Regions from separate parts of the Pseudomonas sp. GW821-FHT01E10 genome, predicted to be linked through region 1. Evidence: predicted binding sites of a transcription regulator. Region 1 holds the regulator's gene; the other holds the start of a gene.

The links. The regulator sigma-54, encoded in region 1, starts transcription at its own class of promoters, with help from an activator protein. The targets are predictions, from matches to a motif close to ANTGGCATNNANNTTGCTNT.
Region 2: AC07V0_RS16165 (flagellar basal body rod protein FlgF) is a predicted target of sigma-54. The motif match lies at 1,100-1,119, and genes of this name have one in related genera.

Annotation. Positions count from the first base shown of each region.
Region 1 covers NZ_JBWKWT010000003.1:25,024-28,946, forward strand. The annotation lists gene rapZ (RNase adapter RapZ) at 1-134, opposite strand, end outside; gene ptsN (PTS IIA-like nitrogen regulatory protein PtsN) at 137-601, opposite strand; gene hpf (ribosome hibernation-promoting factor, HPF/YfiA family) at 614-922, opposite strand; gene AC07V0_RS06590 (RNA polymerase factor sigma-54) at 997-2,490, opposite strand; gene lptB (LPS export ABC transporter ATP-binding protein) at 2,675-3,400, opposite strand; gene lptA (lipopolysaccharide transport periplasmic protein LptA) at 3,400-3,923, opposite strand, start outside.
Region 2 covers NZ_JBWKWT010000008.1:72,536-76,458, forward strand. The annotation lists gene AC07V0_RS16160 (sigma-54-dependent phenylalanine hydroxylase transcriptional regulator PhhR) at 1-819, shown strand, start outside; gene AC07V0_RS16165 (flagellar basal body rod protein FlgF) at 1,174-1,914, shown strand; gene flgG (flagellar basal-body rod protein FlgG) at 1,960-2,745, shown strand; gene flgH (flagellar basal body L-ring protein FlgH) at 2,798-3,493, shown strand; gene AC07V0_RS16180 (flagellar basal body P-ring protein FlgI) at 3,521-3,923, shown strand, end outside.

The DNA.
Region 1 (3,923 bases):
AGTGCGCGTTCGGCCAGTTCCGGCAACAGACCGGCCGGCAGGTTGTCGATGCAGTAGTAGCCGTTGTCCTCGAGAACATCGAGGGCAGTGCTTTTACCTGAGCCGGAGCGGCCGCTGACGATGATCAGGCGCATGATTAGTGACCGTTTTGCTCGTCCAGGACAACCTGATACAAGGCTTCGTTGCTCGGGGCGCTGCGCAGTTTTTCACGCACTTCCTTGCGATCAAGCATGCTGGCGATCTGGCGCAGCAACTCCAGGTGCGCATCGGTGGCGGCTTCGGGGACCAGCAGTACAAACAGCAGGTCAACCGGAGCGCCGTCGATGGCGTCGAAATCGATGGGTGCATCCAGGTGCATCAAGGCACTGATGGGCGATCCGCAGCCCTTGAGACGGCAGTGGGGGATGGCGATACCGTTGCCAAAGCCGGTGGAACCGAGTTTTTCACGGGCGACCAGACTCTCGAAGACATCCTGCATGGCCAGATCCGGCACTTCGCGATGGATGAGGTTGGCAATTTGCTCGAGGGCTTTCTTTTTACTGCCGCCCGGCACGTTCACCAGGGAACGGCCGGGGGTCAGGATGCTTTCAAGTCGGATCATGGGTTGGGAGTGTTAACGACCGGTCGCGCCCTGGAGGAGGCTCTGGGTCTTTTCCTTATGCTTTTTGAGTTGTTTATCCAGCTTGTCGGTCAGTGCGTCGATCGCTGCGTACATATCGGTATGTTCCGCGTTAGCGACCACCTCATTGCCGGGAATATGCAGCGTGGCTTCGATTTTCTGCTTGAGCTTCTCGACCGTCATCGTGACCTGCACGTTGGTGATCTTGTCGAAATGCCTCTCTAATCGTTCGAGTTTTTCGCCGATGTAGGTGCGAAGAGGTTCGGTCACTTCCAGTTGGTGTCCACTGATGTTGACTTGCATACAGCTTCTCCTTCGTTGCCAGTGCATAAAGCGGTAGATCCGATGATCTACCACTGGAACGCTGTGGCGTGGCTCTACATCAACCGCTTGCGTTCGCTCGAAGGCGCGATTCCTAGGGATTCGCGGTACTTGGCGACGGTGCGGCGAGCCACCTGAATGCCTTGTGCCTCCAGTAAACCAGCGATCTTGCTGTCACTCAACGGCTTTTTCTGATTTTCCGCGGCAACCAGTTTTTTGATGATCGCGCGGATCGCCGTAGACGAGCATTCACCGCCTTCGGAGGTACTGACGTGGCTGGAAAAAAAGTATTTCAGTTCATAGATGCCCCGTGGGGTATGCATGAATTTTTGCGTGGTCACCCGTGAAATCGTCGATTCGTGCATGCCCACCGCTTCGGCGATGTCATGCAGCACCAGCGGTTTCATGGCCTCGTCGCCGTACTCCAGGAAGCCGCGTTGATGCTCGACGATCTGGGTGGCCACTTTCATCAGGGTTTCGTTGCGGCTTTGCAGGCTCTTGATGAACCAGCGAGCCTCCTGCAACTGATTACGCATGAAGGTGTTGTCAGCGCTGGTATCGGCGCGGCGTACGAAGCCGGCGTATTGGGCGTTGACCCGCAGGCGCGGCACCGACTCCTGGTTCAGTTCCACCAGCCAGCGCTCGTTGTCCTTGCGCACGATCACGTCGGGAACGACGTATTCGGCTTCGGTGGACTCGATTTGCGACCCCGGGCGCGGGTTGAGGCTCTGGACCAGTTCGATCACCTGGCGCAGTTCATCTTCCTTGAGCTTCATACGGCGCATCAGCTGGCTGTAGTCGCGGCTGCCGAGCAGGTCGATGTAATCGGTGACCAGGCGCTTGGCCTCGGTCAGCCAAGGGGTCTTGGCGGGCAGTTGGCGCAGTTGCAGCAGCAGGCATTCACCGAGGTTGCGGGCGCCGATACCGGCGGGCTCGAATTGCTGGATGCGGTGCAGGACGGCTTCGATTTCGTCCAGTTCGATGTCCAGTTCCGGATCGAAGGCCTCGAGGATTTCCTCGAGGGTTTCGTCCAGATAGCCCTGATTGTTGATGCAGTCGATCAGGGTCACGGCGATCAGGCGATCGGTGTCGGACATCGGTGCCAGGTTCAGTTGCCAGAGCAAATGGCTTTGCAGGCTTTCACCGGCCGAAGTACGGGTGGTGAAATCCCACTCGTCGTCATCGTTGCTCGGCAGGCTGCTGGCGCTGGTCTGGTAGACGTCTTCCCAGGCGGTATCGACAGGCAATTCGTTGGGAATGCGCTCGTTCCAGTCGCCTTCCTCAAGGTTATCCACCGTCGGGGCGGTTTCCTGGTAGGAGGGTTCCTGAATGTCGGTGTTGGGTTGCTGTTCGGCTTTGTCGGCCAAGGGGTCTGCGTTATCGAAGTCGTCGCCTTCTTCCTGGCGTTCGAGCATCGGATTGGACTCCAGGGCCTCCTGGATTTCCTGTTGCAGGTCCAGGGTCGACAATTGGAGCAGGCGGATGGCCTGTTGCAGCTGCGGTGTCATCGTCAGCTGCTGGCCCATTCTCAAGACTAGCGATGGTTTCATGGCAGGGGCTTAACACCTTATTCGCCGGCGCACATGCGCCATCCACTACAGGGCGCCGAAGCGCCAAACATAAGCAAATTATATGCCTGAAACTGAAGTGTTTGCCTAGAGCGCTGTAACAATAAAAAACTATTGATTTTTTATTGATATGAGCACCAAGGCGACTGGCCAGGCACCTCAGCGCTTACAGGCGGAACTCATGGCCCAGATACACTTCCTTGACCAGTTCGTTGGCCAGGATGGTGGCGGAGTCGCCTTCAGCGATCAGCTGGCCATCGTTGACGATGTAGGCGGTTTCGCAGATGTCCAGGGTTTCACGGACGTTGTGGTCAGTGATCAGCACGCCAATGCCTTTGGCCTTGAGGTGGTGGATGATCTGCTTGATGTCGCCCACCGAGATCGGGTCCACGCCGGCGAAGGGTTCGTCGAGGAGGATGAATTTCGGGTTGGTGGCCAGTGCCCGGGCGATTTCCACCCGACGGCGTTCACCACCGGACAGGCTCATGCCAAGGCTGTCACGAATGTGGTGGATGTGAAATTCCTGCAGCAGGCTTTCCAGCTCTTTGCGGCGACCGGCCTTGTCGAGCTCCTTGCGGGTCTCGAGGATGGCCATGATATTGTCGGTCACCGACAGCTTGCGGAAGATCGACGCTTCTTGCGGAAGATAGCCGATACCGGCCTTCGCGCGACCGTGCATCGGCTGGTGGCTGACGTCCAGGTCATCGATCAGTACGCGACCCTGATCGGCCTGTACCAGACCCACGATCATGTAAAAACAGGTGGTTTTGCCGGCGCCGTTGGGGCCAAGCAGGCCGACGATCTGGCCGCTGTCGATGGACAGGCTGACGTCACGCACGACCTGGCGGCTCTTGTAGCTCTTGGCCAGATGCTGAGCTTTCAGAGTTGCCATTACTGGGTTTTCTCGTCGGTTTTCTTCTTCGGCTGGATCACCATGTCGATACGCGGACGTGTCTCGGTGACCTTGCTGCCCGTGGCGCGACCGGCGCTGGCGAGTTTCTTGATCGTGTCATAGACGATTTTTTCGCCCTGGGTGACGTTGTTGTCCTTGTCGACAACTTTGGCCTTGTCGATCAGTACGACGCGGTTTTGCGCTGCGTGGTACTGGATGGTTACGCCCCAGCCCTGAACAGGCTTGGTGTCGCCAGCGGTCTGCAGTTGCTCGAAGTAGGCGAGGTTGCCCACCGAGGTCACCACATCGATCTCGCCTGTTGGCGTGCGGGTGATGGTCACGGTGTTGCCCTTAACGATCATCGAGCCCTGAGTGATGATCACATCACCTTTATAGGTGGCAACACCGTTCTTGTCGTCCAGTTGGGCGTCGTCGGCCTGGATGCGGATAGGCTGCGCTTGATCGGTCGGCAGAGCCCAGGCGCTCACGCTTCCCAGTGCTGCGCTCAGACTGAGCAAAATAG
Region 2 (3,923 bases), on a different contig from region 1:
TGTCACCTGGCGAGCCCGCGCGGGCAATCACCGCTGATGGCGCTCAACTGCGCCGGCCTGCCAGAGTCCATGGCCGAGACCGAATTGTTCGGCTACGGCCCCGGCGCCTTCGAAGGGGCGCGGGCCGAAGGCAAGCTCGGGCTCCTGGAGCTGACGGCGGGCGGTACGTTGTTTCTCGATGGCGTCGGCGAAATGAGCCCGCGCTTGCAGGTGAAATTACTGCGCTTTCTGCAGGACGGTTGCTTCCGTCGTGTCGGCAGCGATGAAGAGGTCTATCTGGATGTGCGGGTGATCTGCGCGACTCAGGTGGACTTGTCCGAGCTGTGTGCTCGCGGTGAATTTCGCCAGGACTTGTACCACCGCTTGAACGTGCTCTCGTTGCACATCCCGCCACTGCGCGAATGCCTCGACGGACTGGCGCCGCTGGTGGAGCACTTCCTCGATCAGGCCAGCCGACAGATCGGTTGCCCACTGCCGAAGCTGGCGCCGGCGGCGATGGAACGACTCAGTCACTATCACTGGCCGGGTAACGTGCGGCAGTTGGAGAACGTGCTGTTTCAGGCGGTCTCCCTGTGCGAAGGCGGCACCGTCAAAGCCGAGCACATTCGTCTGCCGGACTACGGCGTGCGTCAGCCGCTTGGCGACTTCTCCCTCGAGGGTGGGCTGGACGAGATTGTCGGGCGCTTCGAGAAAGCCGTGCTGGAGCGCTTGTATTCCGAGTATCCGAGCAGTCGGCAACTGGGCAAGCGACTGGGGGTTTCCCATACCACCATTGCCAATAAGTTGCGCGAGTATGAGGTCGGCAAGGAGCCGGGCTAAGCGGCTTTTGTGGCGAGGGAGCTTGCTCCCGCTGGGCTGCGCAGCAGCCCAAAAAATGACAACCGAATTATTGCAGGCAGATCGCGCAGGTAGGTTTTGCGGCCGCTTCGCGCCCGAGCGGGAGCAAGCTCCCTCGCCACAGGGGAACGATCAGCGTCCAGGCTGATCCTTGCCTCTTGGCGGCATGACACCGCCGGTTTTTCGTCTTCGATACATTCCTTCAATCCCCTCTAAATCCCTCAAGTCCTTTGTTTGCCGGGCCCGGCGCCGCCAGAAAAAAGTTGGTCTGCAAATTGCTTATGGCTCAGCAGTACAGCGGTGGGCGGCAAACGTCCGGCATGCAGAGGAAAGAGTGTGGACAAGTACCTTTATGTGGCAATGACCGGCGCCAGCCAGAATGCACTGGCGCAGAAGGCTCATGCCAACAACCTGGCGAACATCTCTACCAATGGTTTTCAGAAGGACCTGGAGCAGGCCCGTTCGATGCCGGTGTTTGGTGACAGCTTTCCGGCGCGTGCGTTTGCCATGAGCGAACGTCCGGCCACCGACTTCTCCCCGGGCGCCCTGGTGGAAACCGGCCGTGACCTCGATGTCGCGGTGCAAGGCAACGGCTGGATCGCCGTGCAGAGCCCCGATGGCGGTGAGAGCTACGTGCGCACCGGCAGCCTGAACGTTGATGCGCTGGGCGTGTTGCGCGCCGGCAACGGCATGCCGGTGATGGGCAATGGCGGTCTGATTGCCGTGCCGCCTGAGCAGCAGATCGAAGTCGGCGAAGATGGCACCGTCAGTATCCGTGCGATGGGCGAAGGCCCGCGTGTGACGGCCGAAGTCGACCGCATCAAGCTGGTCAACCCGGACTTCAAGAACATGACCAAAGGCCTGGACGGTTCGATCCACACCAAGGACGGCAAGCCGGCGCAAGCCGATGCCGGCGTCAAGCTGGTGTCCGGATTCCTCGAGTCGAGCAACGTCAATGCCGTGGAAGAAATGACTTCGGTACTGGCGCTGGCCAAGCAGTTCGAGCTGCACATCAAGATGATGAACACCGCCAAAGACGATGACCAGGCCATGGCTCGGGTCTTGCAGATCAGCTAATTATCAGAACGTCGCGCCGTAAAACAGGCGCACGAGGAGAAACGAATGCTTCCGGCTCTATGGGTTGCCAAAACAGGTCTGTCCGCCCAGGACACCAACCTCACCACCATTTCCAACAACCTGGCGAACGTATCGACCACGGGTTTCAAACGTGACCGCGCCGAGTTCCAGGACTTGCTGTATCAGATCAAGCGCCAGCCAGGCGCCCAGTCGACCCAGGACAGCGAACTGCCGTCGGGTCTGCAAGTGGGTACCGGTGTGCGCATCGTCGGCACCCAGAAAAACTTCACCGCCGGCAGCCTGCAAACCACCGAGCAGCCATTGGACATGGCCATCGACGGCCGCGGTTTCTTCCAGATCCTGCAGCCCGATGGCACCACGTCCTACACCCGTGACGGTACCTTCCACCTGGATTCCAACGGCCAGATCGTCAACGCCAGCGGCTTCGCCCTGGAGCCGGCCATTGTCATTCCGAACAATGCCCAGACGTTCACCGTTGGCCGTGACGGCACCGTGTCCATCACTGTTGCCGGCAGCCCGGCCGCCCAGGTGATCGGCAACCTGCAAACCGCCGACTTCATCAACCCGGCCGGTCTGCAAGCGGTGGGTAACAACCTGTTCCTGGAAACCGCTGCCAGTGGCGCGCCGCAAGTCGGCACCCCGGGCCTGGCCGGTTTCGGCACCACGCTGCAGAACACCCTGGAAACGTCCAACGTCAGCACCGTTGAAGAAATGGTCAACATGATCACCACTCAGCGCGCCTACGAGATGAACTCCAAAGTGATCTCCACCGCCGACCAGATGCTCTCGTTCGTAACGCAGAATCTGTAATCAAGTCTATGAGGCGGCCATGAGGTCGCCTGCAACACCGTGAGGTAGGGTCATGAATCGCTTCGTATCTGTTCTGGCACTGAGTGGGGTCGCCGCGCTGGCGGGGTGCGTCGGTCCGACGCCAAAGCCCAATGACCCTTACTACGCCCCGGTGTTGCCGCGCACGCCGCTGCCGGCTGCCGCCAATAACGGCTCGATCTACCAGGCCGGTTTCGAACAGAACCTGTACAGCGACCGCAAGGCATTCCGGGTCGGTGACATCATCACCATCACCCTGAACGAGCGCACCCAGGCGAGCAAGAACGCCAATTCCCAGGTCGACAAGACCAGCAAGACCAGCATTGGTCTTTCCTCATTGTTCGGCACTAAGCCCAGCGTAAATAACCCGCTCGACAGCGGCGACCTGAGTCTGGATGCCAGCTACAGCGGCGACCGCGCGACCAAGGGTGACAGCAAGGCCGGGCAGGGCAACAGCCTCACCGGCTCGATCACCGTGACCGTCGCCGACGTGTTGCCCAACGGTATCATCGCCGTACGCGGCGAGAAGTGGATGACCCTCAATACCGGTGATGAACTGGTGCGGATTGCAGGGCTTGTTCGCGCCGATGACATCGCGACTGACAACACCGTTTCGTCGACCCGTATCGCCGATGCGCGCATCACCTATTCGGGCACCGGTTCGTTTGCCGATGCGAGTCAGCCAGGCTGGTTCGACCGTTTCTTCCTCAGCCCGCTGTTCCCTTTCTAGGTGGCTACGTTGAATCTTAAACACCTTATGGTGGGCGTCCTGTTGCTGATGGCGGCCTTCGATGCTCAAGCCGAGCGGCTGAAGGACATCGCCAGTATTTCCGGCGTGCGTTCCAACCAATTGATCGGCTACGGCCTGGTGGTCGGGCTTAACGGTACCGGCGACCAGACGACGCAAACCCCGTTCACCCTGCAGACCTTCAACAACATGCTCTCGCAGTTCGGCATCAAGGTGCCGCCGGGTTCGGGCAACGTGCAGTTGAAGAACGTCGCGGCGGTGTCGATCAGCGCCGATTTGCCAGCGTTCGCCAAGCCGGGTCAGCAGATAGACATCACCGTAGCGTCCATCGGTAACTCCAAGAGCCTGCGCGGCGGCACCTTGCTGTTGACGCCGCTCAAAGGTATCGATGGCAACGTCTATGCCGTGGCTC